DNA from 2 places in the Nitrosomonas cryotolerans ATCC 49181 genome. Region 2 is predicted to be linked to the other one. Evidence: predicted binding sites of a transcription regulator. Region 2 holds the regulator's gene; the other holds the start of a gene.
What was found. Region 2 encodes sigma-54, which starts transcription at its own class of promoters, with help from an activator protein. Its sites were predicted from a motif close to TGGCACNNTTCCTGCT; they were not measured.
Positions count from the first base shown of each region.

Region 1: a site for sigma-54 is predicted at 4,283-4,298, ahead of BUQ89_RS06045 (N-acyl amino acid synthase FeeM domain-containing protein). Genes of this name have one in related genera too.

Region 1 covers NZ_FSRO01000001.1:1,346,010-1,353,562, reverse strand. Annotated here, with positions in the region: tRNA gene BUQ89_RS06065 (tRNA-Pro) at 1-11, shown strand, start outside; tRNA gene BUQ89_RS06060 (tRNA-Arg) at 52-128, shown strand; tRNA gene BUQ89_RS06055 (tRNA-His) at 188-262, shown strand; gene BUQ89_RS06050 (aconitate hydratase) at 454-3,312, shown strand; gene BUQ89_RS06045 (N-acyl amino acid synthase FeeM domain-containing protein) at 4,509-5,414, shown strand; gene pepA (flocculation-associated PEP-CTERM protein PepA) at 5,997-6,842, opposite strand.
Region 2 covers NZ_FSRO01000001.1:1,908,327-1,915,879, forward strand. Annotated here, with positions in the region: gene clsB (cardiolipin synthase ClsB) at 1-860, opposite strand, end outside; gene BUQ89_RS08510 (endonuclease/exonuclease/phosphatase family protein) at 857-1,609, opposite strand; gene nadA (quinolinate synthase NadA) at 1,728-2,825, opposite strand; gene lptC (LPS export ABC transporter periplasmic protein LptC) at 3,118-3,681, shown strand; gene lptA (lipopolysaccharide transport periplasmic protein LptA) at 3,727-4,278, shown strand; gene lptB (LPS export ABC transporter ATP-binding protein) at 4,319-5,041, shown strand; gene BUQ89_RS08535 (RNA polymerase factor sigma-54) at 5,096-6,550, shown strand; gene hpf (ribosome hibernation-promoting factor, HPF/YfiA family) at 6,570-6,896, shown strand; gene BUQ89_RS08545 (PTS sugar transporter subunit IIA) at 7,035-7,502, shown strand; gene hprK (HPr(Ser) kinase/phosphatase) at 7,489-7,553, shown strand, end outside.

The sequences.
Region 1 (7,553 bases), 560 kb from region 2:
CACCCCGACCAATTTTCTGCCTTGAGATATGAGGCAAGCCCGGTTTGAGTAGTGCCCGTAGCTCAACCGGATAGAGCACCAGCCTTCTAAGCTGGGGGTTACAGGTTCGATTCCTGTCGGGCACACCATATATTTCTAGTTGATATCTAGTTGAACGACACGTAGTACTCGATTCATTTTTCTAATGGTGGCTGTAGCTCAGTGGTAGAGTCCCGGATTGTGATTCCGGTTGTCGTGGGTTCGATCCCCATCAGCCACCCCATCTGATTACACACAGACTCTATCCAAATATTAAACTATCTACTGGCTTTAATAAAACGGTATAGATCAGTATCTTTTCTTTCTCAAATAAGACCTTATTCAACTTGAACTTTATTCAATTCGAACTTTATAGTATCTCTATAATGATTGTTTGAACAGTTAGTGACCTAGCGTATTTCTAAGGAGTGCATCATGATCCATAACTTATTTAACAGCCTGAAAGAGTGCCCCGGTACCCAGGGTAAAAATGTGCAATTCTACTCACTTCCCGCGCTAGAGGAATCAGGTCTTGGTAAGATTTCACGATTGCCCGTTTCAATCCGCATCGTACTGGAATCGGTCTTACGTAATTTTGACGGTAAAAAAATTACCGAAGAACACGTCAGGCAACTTGCTGGGTGGAAGCCTAATGCAACCCGCACTCATGAAATTCCTTTCGTTGTATCTCGCATCGTACTACAGGATTTTACCGGCGTTCCGCTATTGGTAGATCTGGCCGCCATGCGCAGTGCCGCGGTGAGAATGGGGAAAGATCCCCAACTCATCGAGCCATTAGTACCTGTTGATCTAGTCGTTGATCACTCGGTACAGGTTGACTATTATGGCGATAAGGATGCACTCAGACACAATATGGAAATAGAGTTTTCCCGTAATAATGAGCGCTATCAGTTTATTAAATGGGGAATGCAGGCGTTTAATACGGTCAAAGTGGTACCGCCAGGCATCGGAATTGTACATCAGGTTAATCTGGAATACCTTGCGCGCGGCGTACATCAGAAAAACGGAGTGATTTACCCAGATACTTTAGTTGGGACCGACTCACACACAACAATGATTAATGCTATCGGGGTTGTTGGTTGGGGTGTAGGTGGCATTGAAGCAGAAGCAGGAATGCTCGGTCAACCCGTATATCTGCTAACACCCGATGTTGTCGGTGTAAATCTCACCGGTCGGTTACGTGATGGTGTTACAGCTACAGATTTGGTATTAACGATCACAGAAATGCTGCGTAACGCTAATGTAGTCGGAAAATTTGTAGAATTCTTTGGCGAAGGGACTGCCTCGCTGACCCTGCCTGACCGGGCTACCATTGCGAATATGGCACCTGAATATGGCGCCACCATGGGGTTTTTTCCTGTTGATGATGTCACCATTGAATACTTCAAAGGTACAGGACGCAGCAGCGAAGAGGTCACTACATTTCAAGCTTATTTCAAAGCACAGAAACTATATGGCATTCCACGTAAAGGCGATATCGACTACAGCCAGGAACTGGAACTTGACTTAGCGTCAGTTGCACCCTCGTTAGCAGGTCCTAAGCGCCCGCAAGATCGTATTGATCTTACTCACATTAAATCCCAATTCACCGCGCTTTTTGGCAAACCCAAAGCTGAGAATGGTTATGATAAGCAAGCAACAGATTTAAATCAACGCTATTCAATCCGGGACCATCACGATGGAAGCACAGAAGTTTGCACAAATATTGGTTACGGCAATCAAGATGAAAGTTATCTACCACCCGGGAGCGCCAGAAATGTATCAGAAATGGTCAGCAACCATCCAACACCAGATATAACAGACTCTGCCACCCATACACTCAATGACGCCGTTGATCTGGGTCATGGTGACATATTGATTGCGGCGATCACCTCTTGCACCAACACTTCCAACCCAAGTGTATTAATAGCAGCAGGATTACTAGCCAAAAAAGCAATAGAAAAAGGGCTGACCGTCAAACGCCATATCAAAACATCCCTTGCACCGGGCTCACGAGTCGTAACAGAATATCTCACTGCGACTGGATTATTACCTTATCTCGAGCAACTGGGTTTTAACCTGGCAGGTTATGGCTGCACTACCTGTATCGGCAATTCCGGTCCACTGGCTGAATCGATTGAAGAAGCTATCGTAAAGAATGATTTAGTATGTGCAGCTATACTCTCGGGTAACCGCAATTTTGAAGCCCGCGTTCATGCTAATATTCGCGCTAATTTTCTCGCCTCACCACCTTTAGTCGTGGCATTTGCTATTGCAGGAACGATATTAAAGGATCTCACAACTGAGCCGTTGGGTATTGGCAAGAATAATGAACCCGTTTGGCTGCACGATATTTGGCCAAGTAACGAGGAAATCCAGAGATTAATGAAATTTGCTACCAATGCAGAAACATTTCAGCGACTCTACAGCAATCTCACCCAAGATCATCCATTGTGGAACAATATATCTGCAACAACCGGTCAAGTCTACAACTGGCCCAAGTCAACCTATATTGCTGAGCCTCCTTTCTTTCACAGCTTCTCCATACAATTAACACCGCCCAGCCAATCTAGCGAGATCAAAAATGCACGTGCATTGGGCATATTTGGCGACTCGGTGACGACCGATCATATCAGCCCTGCTGGCGCAATTAAAGATAGCTCACCTGCAGGAAAATATTTACTTCAAGATGGGATATCTAAGGCTGATTTCAATAGCTATGGATCACGGCGCGGCAATCATGATGTCATGATGCGCGGCACTTTTGCTAATGTACGTATTAGAAACCTAATGATTCCAGATAGTGAAGGCGGCATCACTCTTTATCAAGAAAATGGTAATGTTGAAAATGTGCAAATGAGTATTTATGATGCTGCCATGAAATATCAAGCGAAAGGTGTGCCCATGGTGGTATTCGGCGGTAAAGAATATGGTACAGGATCAAGTCGTGACTGGGCCGCCAAAGGAACTCAGCTACTTGGCGTCAAGGCCGTGATTGCCAATAGCTTTGAACGTATACATCGCAGCAATCTGATCGGCATGGGAGTGCTTCCTTTACAATTTAAGAGCAATGATGGAGTCCAATCACTTGGAATTCAAGGCAATGAACAATTTGACATCCTCAATCTCGATAATATTCAGCCCCAACAACACGTTATACTTGTCATTCATAAACAAGATGGCACACAACAGAAAATTGAACTACTCTGCCGAATTGATACCGCAATTGAGGTCGATTACTATATGCACGGCGGCATTTTACCCTATGTCTTGAGAGAGCTAATGACAGCTTAATTCATATAACATATTACAAAGTTGCCTCGGAACACCTGGATCGAGGCAACTTTAATATTATCTGGGAATGCTCATATTAAAAAGACCGCTGCATAACTGGTTATCTCGGACTGGGCAAGATTTTTAAGTGTTTGCTTTATCAATGCTGCAAGTAATCAGAAAAGCTCAAAAACACAGTTATGCAGCGGTCTTTTAAAGTGCTATTGCTATGATGATACATTCACGCAGCAATGTTTTTGACAAAAAACACTGGTATTATTATTTTCTTTGACTCAATCCAATATTTTTTGCATAGCATTGTCTTCTTTTAGAGACAAAAAAACAGCTATCAACATGTTGACTTAATTTTTCTCAGCTTGATGTCGACCTGCTTTCTATCCATTCAAATGGAAAAATTGATTACTGTGCCTGTCATGCACTGAATTATTCGCATCGTTTAGCTATTTATTTCTGCATTCTTCTGCATTCCATTTCCACAATAACCAACACACATACTTATCGTGAAGGCTGCTTCGCTTCGTATAACTAAAGCGCCACCCCTTTCACATATTCCGGCCATATTAATGCTTGCCTGGCAACCTATATTCCTGATCAAGAGCAGATTTCCAGGCTATTGAGTTCTCATATGCTATCCGATTTTTGAGAACAATGGCTTTGGTAGCTGGTTGACTAGTCAGCTAGCCCTATATTTTAAACCGGGAATCGACATCAACATCAACAATAATAAAAACTAAACAGAATCTCTCAGAATCATATTCTTCATTTGCTCATTATCCAAACAATACAGTCCTGTCAAGCTAACACTCTGTTTCCTCGCATCATCTGTCTCTTTCTAGAGACAAATAGAATTCATACGGATCATATAGTTACTGTATAAGAACAAAAATACACATCTAATCAACAACAATTCACCATTCCCTGATTTTAATAAAATATTACAACTTATTGATTATTAATTAATAAAAATTAATGGCCCAATTCTTGCTTGTTAATTACATATAAATTAGAATTACAGGCTTTCCGAGATTTTCGGTTTTATAAAGTATCACCTCTATCAAGTTAGATAAAGGAACTTACGATGATATTACCAGCTAATAATTAGTCATCAGCATAATTATTATTATATAGAAATCGTACTTATATAGATTAGATCCTTTCTATAGTTCCCAAAATTAACTATTTTAAATGGAAGATAAATGAGAAATATAGTTCAGACAACGCATAAATTAAAAACCAATGCTATCCACCTTATCCAATCTCAGACAACCACCTTCCGCTCTAACTTACTTTCACCCAATAATAAAAAGTCACATACTGATAAAATACGGCTACAACTTCCCGCCAGAAGCAATCCAACCCATCATATTCCAACACCCGAAGAATTTGTTACCCATGAAAAACAAGAATATCTTCTGAAACAGAACGATTACAGTATTCATTTGGTTAATTCTCTCAAGCAACGGCTTGATACCAGCACACTGATTAGACGCATGTATACTTCCCGCGGCTATCATACTGAAAATACAACCCTCCTTTCATATGATCCCAATCAGGTTACTTTTGAAGCATCTAACAGCCAGACTCTCTTTGGTACACTGACGCTAGCTGTCGACTCAAATAAGGGCCTACTTGCCGATAAGCTTTATAAACGGGAAATTGATATGCTCCGCGCAAAGGGTAAGAAGGTCTGCGAACTATCAAAACTTGCTATCAATCCATTGCATAGTTCTAAAAGATTACTGGCTTTTCTATTTAATCTGGCTTATATCAGTGGACGCATCATCAACAAAGCGACCGATTTTGTTATTGAAATTAATCCACGCCATGCCGGATACTATAAACGTATATTAGGATTTCATCAGATTGGCGAGAAACGAATATGCCAACGTGTTAATGCGCCAGCCGTATTGTTACACTTGAAACTGGATTATGTAGAGGCACAAATTGCTTGCTTGGCTGGCTCCCGAGAACCACAGCAAAAATCCCTCTACGCTCACTTTCTTACCGAACACGAAGAGAGAAGAATCGCTAACCGAATGAAATCCAGGTTGATTGAACAACAATTCTATAACCAATCACAAGCTACAGCAGCATGTAATTAAACAAGATTAAACGCTTTTATTTTTTTATTTAATTTCACGGATTTCAACTATTCATCCCTGGCTTTGCTCTGCCAGACATTCCAAGTCTCATGCGAAGCAAGGATGCTCCATATCTCACCAGTATTCTACTAAGAAATCAGGCAAACCATATGCAGCACAAACTCACTGCTTATTATCGCGATTTTCTGTATTACTTAGATATCAGGTTATATCTACCCCTTTCCTAGAGGAAAAGAATTTCCAATTCAATAGCTGTAATCTGAATGCACCTAAATACATACAAGATTTACGTTATTTCCAAGATTAGCCAATTGATTATCATTGTTATGGCACACACTTAATGCAATTAGGTGAGATGATTGCACAGGAATTCATCGCTTGAACAATGAATAACACCCTTTATCTATGCCGATCAGGGTACGTCCATACCACAGCAACTGGCATTCAAACTGCATCCGATACGACAAACCTAAACTGTTTCTTTACTTCCCCGGTCTGAATCTCAGGGCTTCTCCGAGATTTTAATAAGAATCGAGAATAAACACTTATTCTCGATTAATTTCCTGCCCAGATCGGACTTGCTTAAACGGCAAATTGCTTCTCTTTTGCCCGAGGGGAAACAAAACCCATACCCACTAATCCAATGCCCAATAAGAATAATATGCCAGGCTCTGGTACTGGTACTGGTGAAAAGCTTGTATTTCCCGAACCAATAATTATTGCGTCAGTAAAATTATTAGGAGGCAGAGCAACGCCCGTTACACTGGTATTGACTCCATTAAAGTCTCCCACGGTAGAGCCACCAGCAAAAGCCGTACCACCAAAAAATCCGCCTACAGGTGTGGCATCAAACTCCACATTAAAATCACCTGCGGCCAACCCCGGGAAAACATGAAATCCACCGCTATGTGATCCCAACACTCCTGACAGGACTTTTATATCCTCTCCAGCACCAGCGGTAGTCACTATAGAACCACCAGACAGGCCAAATGCGGTATCCAAGGACAGATCCACAAAAAAATCAACCGAAAAACCAGTGAACGTACCGTCTACGCCCGATCCCGGTGCCATTGCGGTAGTTCCATTTCCGCTAAACAATGCGTAGAGTTGATAATTTACTCCTAACCCTGTTCCAAGAATTGGAGCTCCACCTAAACTATTACGAAAAGTACCAAAAAAACCACCGCCGGTTTCTGCAAATGTAAAACCAGTTTGATCTACTTCAGCTGTATAGCTAAAATCGATATAACGTGCATTAAAAGAGGCATTTGCCTCACCAACTGCACCAGGATTAACGGTAAATTCTTCCGCAAACGACAAACCACTCGGGATATGTGAGGCTAAGGCTGTTGAGCTGCTTAAGATTAATCCCGCCGCCACAAATGCCCCAGCCATTAAATGTTTCGACGAGTTAGATAATAATTTCATAATCTACTCCTTTAAATTGAATTGCGATAAATAAACCAGAGCCAACGTGTCGAATGGCTAGAAAAAACTAGCCATGTAAGATATATAAAGCAAATATTATGCCATTAAATATATCTATTTTATAAACAGCTTATTACAAGATTATCTTGCTATAGGAATAACGGAACACTAAATAAGGTGTAAAAAAATTCGACATAAAAACTGAATAATTGCGACTAAAATTGCCACTCTTATTGGATCTAAGGCCTGTTAATACTATCTAGCGTAGTATAAGGAATCACCGAAACCCAGCACCAACAGATCGGACATTACGTGCCGTGTCATGTACAAAAAATGCAATGACATCGAAAGCTTATTCCGCGAGCTCAAGGCATCTCGTCGAATATTCTCCAGATTCGGCAAACTGGATATCATCTGAGACCTTTGCAAAACCCCAGCAATTGAAAAATTAATTCTTTATAATCAACAGTAAAAAACCTCTGGCGAGGGATTTTGCAAAAGTCTCCATCTTTCTCTCATTTATCCATTTCGCTCTTTATTGTCGAAGCACTTAGATAGTGTTAACAGAATCTGGTAATCCCAGATATTACAGTTATTTGATATAGGCGAGAAACGAGCGATGACTAAAAAAACCAGTTCATTCTTTTGGCTCAAGAAATAGCAATCAAAATAAGAGTGTAAGAAAATTCGACACAAACAACAGACCGATAT
Region 2 (7,553 bases):
TCGTAAATCTCAATACCTGCATCGAGTAAGTTTCGATATAGTGCCCGTGTAGCGTGATATTGCAAGCGATATTCAGCCCTACCTTGTAATAATAATATAACCTTCACACCACGTTGGGCAGCTCTACTCAAAGCAAGGCGGAAGTTCCTGCCTGGTAAGAAATAAGCATTAGCAATGATGATTTCGCTATATGAATGAATGATTGCATGCAGATAAGCGCCTTCAATATCACGTCGATGACGTAGATTATCGCGTATTACAAGCGCGGCTAGTTGGTTGCCGCAAGGTTTATCAGTGGGTTGTAAGGCAATATGATTTGTCCAACGCTTTCTAAAGTGTGCCCATGCTACCAGCAACCACAAGCGTCTGGCTGCCGCATGAATTGTAATAAGAAGTGGTCCTTCAATCAGAATTGCATAATCAAAACGAGGTGTGAGTTTCTTAGGATTGTGGAGATCGTCAATAATATTGATTCCTCCGACAAATGCCCGTTGCGCATCTAGCACCACGAGCTTACGATGCATGCGTCGTAATCGATAACGCCGCAGTTTTGAAAATAAAGACTCTTCTCTAAATATAAGTATTTTTATTCCTACATTCAGCATGCCTCGTATTATTTTTTTCGGTAGATTTTGGGAACCAAAGCCATCTAATAATAAATGAACAGATACCCCACGTTGTGCCGCTCGTTTGAGTGCGTCAGAAATCCTAGTACCAGTGGCATCATATTCAAAAATATAGACTTCAAGATGTATCTCATATCGTGCTGCATCAATAGCGGCTTCCAACATTGGAAAATATTCTACGCCGTTATGTAGGAGGGTAATATTGTTGCCACCTATAAAACGGGGGATACTCATATGCGAATTACCTTAGCTGATAATGCGGCATGATCAGATATTTTTGACCATGGATCACCTTGGTAAATATGCGCCGTTTTTATGTGAAATCCGCGTACGTAAATGCGATCTAGACGTAACATTGGCAATGCAGCGGGATAGCTGCGTGCTGCTCTGCCTCGGGTAGATTCAAAGACTTCTGTTAGACCCAGCTCGTCAGCTAAAATATAGCTGGCCATTTCACGCCAATCGTTGAAATCGCCCGCAATCACTAATGGTGCTTGAGATGGCACCATTTGTTGGATACGCCTACCGAGTGCCTGTAATTGTCTGCGTTGTCCGCGTTTAAACAATCCCAAATGGACACAGATGCAATGTAGATTTTCATGCCAACCGGGTACATTAATTTGGCAGTGAAGCATGCCCCGTTTTTCAAAACGATGCATGGAAATATCTTCATTTTCACTGGATATGATGGGGTAGCGGCTTAGAATTGCATTACCATGATGGCCTTCATCGTATACCGCATTCTTTCCATAAGCAAAATCACTCCAGACTGAATCTGCCAGAAATTCGTATTGGGAAAGACTTGGCCAATTCTTAAAATGAGCAGCATATGCTGTATGATGACCAACGACTTCTTGCAAAAAAACGATATCAACATTGAGTGCTCGTAAATGCTTACGTAACTCATGGACAATGATACGTTGGTTGAAGCTTGAGAAACCTTTATGGATGTTATATGTGGCAATATGTAATTTATCAAGCACGGAATAAATAGTAACTTTGAATAGTCTGATAACTACAAAGTTGTTCCGGAACAAAAAATATTTTTATGGGCATAGCTGCTAATTACTTGTGCTTAAGTATTTTTACACTGATATGTGACTATGATATTTCTAGCATTCGAGTCAAAGCAAGTTTTGCCAATTTTGATTCGTCTACGGGTACTTTTATCTGATTAACTACTTTTTCATTAACCAAATTTTCCAGTGCCCAAGCTAGATGTTGCGGGTCAATTCGTGCCATAGTCGAGCACATGCAAACCATTGGTGACATGAATTGTACTATTTTTTCCTGTGATTTGAATTCTTCACTGATGCGGCTGACCAGATTCAATTCTGTTCCAACCAACCAGCGAGTCCCTGCTTTTGCTTTGCTTATTGTATTGATAATATATTCAGTAGAACCCACGTAGTCCGATGCTTTGCATACTTCGTAACTACATTCTGGGTGAGAAATTACGAGTCCATCTGGATATTGATTACGAAAGCGCAGGATATGCTGTGGTTGAAACATCTGGTGTACCGAACAGTGTCCTTTCCATAGTAGAATTTTAGCTTTTTTTATTTGTTCTGGAGTAAGGCCGCCCATTGGCTCATCAAAATCCCAAACCAACATCTCATCTAGTGGAATACCTAGTTTGTGCCCGCTCCAGCGACCGAGATGCTGATCTGGGAAGAACAAGACTTTTTCACGTTGCGCAAAGGACCATTCTAGAATCTTGGTGGCATTACTAGAAGTACAGACGATGCCGCCATGCTCGCCACAAAAAGCCTTTAAATCAGCAGCTGAATTAATGTAAGTTATGGGCGTAATGACCTCTTCAGGATCGAGTATCTCGGCAAGTTCACGCCAAGCATGCTCCACCTTGGAGAGACTTGCCATATCAGCCATTGAGCAGCCGGCTGCAAGATCAGGCAAGATAACAGTTTGTTCTGAGCTAGAGAGAATATCGGCGACTTCAGCCATAAAATGTACGCCGCAGAATACCAGATAATCTGCGTTAGTCTGAGCGGCAAGATATGAAAGCTTCAATGAATCGCCAGTAAGATCAGCATATTTATAGACATCCGCTCGTTGATAATGATGCGCCAATATAATGACGCGCTTTCCTAATTTATTCTTGGCTGCAGTGATACGTTGTGCGCAGATATCATCTTGCATCTGATCAAAATGCTCGAACTTAATGGCTTCCATATACATGACCGTTTCTTTATTTATTACGTCTAAAAAGGAACATTAACACATTTGGATACATATTCAAGTTTGGGATTTAAAAATATACAAGCGAATGGGGCGAGATCTCGGCGAATGTAGTGATATGAGATAGCCAGTTGTCAATTAAACGGATTTTTAGGCTAAATACGCTATGCTGCCCTATCATGTATAGCGCATGAGTTCTGGTATAATTTGTTTTGTAAACATTCTTGCTATTGGAGTCAGACTGATATTCAAAATTTTAGATTCTAAATAGATTGATGCATTCTAAATTTAAATGATTAATCGCCTGCATCTCAGTTTTCCCCTGATACTTCTGATTATCATTGTGTTATTGACGTTCTGGCTGGATCAAGCGGTGCAGCCCGCAGCGATAACGCAAGATAATGAAGCGTATCGTCATCCTGATTATATTGTGGAAAATCTTTCAGGAATTCGCATGGATCATGAGAAAGTTGTGAGCAGAACTTATTTTGCAGAAAAAATGTTTCACTATCTAAATGAGGATATTACTCATCTAGAAAAAATACATTTTATGAGTACTCAACCGGGCAAACCGTTGATGCGAATGGTTGCGGATCGGGCTGAATTGTTAGGTAACGGAGAAGATATTTATCTTACCGGTCATGTGACGATATTGAGAGGGTCAGATGATGAAAAAGATAAGATAACCATGGTGACCAGTTTTTTGCATCTTATTCCGGATGAAAATATTGCCAAGACGGGCGAATCTGTAACTATTTCCAGGTCAAATACTACGATTGATGCAATTGGGTTTGAATTAGATAATCGTACTGGTATGGTCCAATTGTTATCGCGCGTGCGAGCTGTTGATAAATGATACTGACTAATAAACACTAGCTGGCGATTTGTTAATAAAAAATATATGAAGACTCATTTTCTAGCTTTCTTATTCAGTCTGTTTTTTACACAGACCGTTTTGGCTGAGCGTGCTGATCGCGATAAGCCTATTCATTTAGAAGCTGATCGTGCAACCGTGGAAGATGTCAATCGAAAAGATGGTAATCGAATTAGCGTATTCACAGGTAATGTCGTACTCACTCAGGGAACGCTGCTTATTCGTGCTGACAAAGTGGTCATGAAAGAGGATGCTTATGGTTTTCGATATGCGACTGCTTGGGGAGATCTCGTTAGTTTTCGGCAGAAGCGTGATGGACTGAATGAATATATTGAGGGATGGGGTAAACGAGTTGAGTTGGACAATAAAACTGACAAGATAGAATTGTTTAGGAAGGCACGCTTAAAACGTGGATTGGATGAAGTTCAAGGAGATTATATCTCTTATGATATGGACAGCGAATTTTTCCAGGTGATCGGGAGCAACGAACGAGGTGTTGAAACGGGTCTTGATAATCGAGTTCGGGTGGTGATTCAACCGAAGAATAAACCTGATAACGCAGATACGGATACGCCGTAAAACCTCATGCTAATCGATGACCGAGCTTTAGATCTAGGAAATGAGTAAATTAGAAGCTAATCATTTAAAAAAGCAATATAAGTCGCGTACAGTAGTGCACGATGTTTCTTTTTCTCTTGCGAGTGGTGAAGTCATTGGTTTGCTAGGGCCTAACGGTGCAGGTAAAACAACCTGCTTTTATATGGTTGTGGGATTAGTGCCGCTTAATGGGGGAGGTATTTATTTGGATGGCCATGATTTAAGCCAGATGCCGATTCATCATCGTGCTCGCCTTGGCATCAGCTATTTACCCCAGGAAGCATCAATTTTTCGACGCTTATCTGTAGAGGATAATATTCTCGCTGTACTGGAGTTACAGAACTTTAACTCTGATGAGATACAAAAACATTTAAATGATTTGTTAAACGATCTTCATATTAGTCACTTGCGCACTAATCCTGCTATTAGTTTGTCTGGAGGAGAGCGCCGCCGTGTAGAAATTGCTCGGGCATTAGCATCACAACCACGCTTTATTCTATTGGATGAGCCTTTTGCAGGTGTGGACCCTATTGCTGTAATTGATATACAAAAAGTAATCCGTTTTCTTAAGGAACGTAATATTGGTGTGCTCATTACTGATCACAATGTGAGAGAGACATTAGGAATTTGTGACCGAGCCTATATTATCAGTGAGGGAACGGTCTTGGCTAACGGGAAGCCTGATGAAATTATTTATAATGAGCGTGTAAGAAAAGTATATTTAGGAGAACATTTTCGACTATAAAGATGATGTTTGAATTAATCCGAGGTTACATGTAACTGCTGTTTTACTAAAGTAATGAAGCCAACTCTCCAGCTAAAATTATCACAGCAAATAAAACTTACACCACAACTACAGCAATCCATTCGATTGTTGCAGTTGTCTACGCTAGAGTTAAGTCAGGAAATAGAACGCATAATGCAGGAGAATCCGTTACTGGAATGGGATAATTGCTCTGATTACAGAGATGTGCAACCAGGTAATAATTCAGAATTGCTCATGTCAGATTCGTCGGACTTCCAGGATGACGCAGCTAAAGAGGTCATTTCAGTAGAGAATATGACTACGACAGTGATGAGTCAGAACAATGAATCTGATTGGAAGCAAGACCATGATTTTTACAATGGCTCGCGCGAAGATGAATATGAGCTGCCGCAATTGGCTGCAAAGCCGATTAGTTTACGCGAGCATTTGAATGTACAAATTAGTCAAAGTCAGATTTCTGAACGCGATAAGAGCATCGTAGGTTTGTTGATTGATAGCCTGAATGATGATGGTTATCTTGTTCAGGATTTGCAGGAATTGGTTGAGATATTGCCGCCGCAGCTTGAAATCGATATGGATGATATGCATATTGCTCTTGCGTACTTACAGCATCTAGACCCATCTGGAGTTGGAGCACGTAATTTGAGAGAATGTCTTATGTTACAGTTACAGCTGCAGCCAGTTGAGACGCCTTATCGCGATCAAGCGTTATTATTGGTAAATGAATATTTAGAAATTCTGGCATCACGGAATTTTGGCCAGATTAAAAAATTACTGAGTTGCGATGATGATTGTTTACGTTCAGTTCAGCAATTGATTACTCATCTTAACCCGCGCCCAGGAGCAATATTCAACTCTGAAGATGTGCGTTATATTGTGCCAGATGTGATTGTAAAAAAAATGAATGGAATCTGGGTGGCGAATCTTAATCTAAATGCTATTCCACGTCTTAGTGTTAATCGTCTTTATGCCAATATACTGAACCAGCGTCATCATGATTCAGCGCATGGATTGGCTAGCCAGTTAAGCGAAGCTAAATGGCTTATTAAAAATATTCATCAACGTTTCAGTACCATCCTGAGTGTGTCCAGTGCGATTGTTGAGCGCCAGCAACAGTTCTTTAAATATGGAGCAGTGGCTATGCGTCCACTTGTATTACGAGAAATAGCCGATAATCTAAATTTGCACGAATCAACCGTATCACGTGTGACCACTCAAAAATTTATGCATACTCCTCGTGGTATATTTGAACTTAAGTATTTTTTTGGCAGTCATGTTGCGACAAATACGGGTGGTGTTTGCTCTGCTACCGCCATTCGTGAGTTAATTAAGCAATTAGTAAAAACTGAGAATCCACAAAAACCACTGAGTGATAGCCGGATTTCAAAAATTCTAGGACAACAGGATATCGTTGTGGCTCGTCGTACCGTAGCAAAATATCGGGAGTCAATGCAAATTCCCCCGACTAATCTTCGTAAGTCATTTTAATAGGAATTAAGGAGACATAATGAATCTCAATCTTACTGGTAACCACGTAGAAATTACGCCCGCGATGCGCGAATATGTTATTTCTAAGATAAATAAAATCACGCGCCATTTTGATCATGTAATCGATGTTACAGTGACATTGTCGGTGGAGAAACATGGACAAAAAGCTGAAGCAAACGTGCACGTGCGGGGAAAGGATATCTTTGTTGAAGCGGATGGTACTAATATGTATGCATCAATCGATAACCTGATAGACAAGCTAGATCGACAAATACTTAAACATAAAGAGAAGAACCTGGAGCGTCGCAATGAAGGTGCATTGAAAGACCAGGATTTTGAGATATAGAAATAATTTAAATATAACTCACATTATTGAGAATGATGACTATGGCTTTTATTTGGCCAAGATAATTTTTGTAGTAGGGCTAATAAGTAAGAAAAAGAATACTTCATTGCCATTTAACGGAAATAACTTTATTTTTCTATGAATCTCATTTCACAATTATTACCGCTATCCAATGTTATCGTTGATTTAGATGTTGCTAGCAAGAAACGCGTATTTGAACAAGCTGGATTATTATTTGAGAACACATTACAGGTGGCGCGTAGTCAGGTTTTTGATAGCTTGTTTGCTCGTGAAAAACTGGGTTCTACTGGTCTTGGTCAAGGGGTAGCCATTCCACATGGTAGGATTAAAGGATTGCGTGAAGCTGTAGCAGCATTGGTTAGAATGAAAGAGGCAATCCCATTTGATGCGCCTGATGGTCAACCAGTGAATCTTGCCTGCATTCTGCTTGTTCCTGAAAAAGCGACTGATAAACATTTGCAAATCCTCAGTGAGTTGGCACAGATGTTCAGTGATAGGAGTTTTCGCGAAAATCTTTTACGTAGTAAAGATGCTGTAGAGATTCATAAGCTTATTGTTGATTGGACACCGAATGCCTCAAATTAGTATAGCGCAATTATTTAATGATAAAAAAGGGAAGCTGGGTTTAACCTGGGA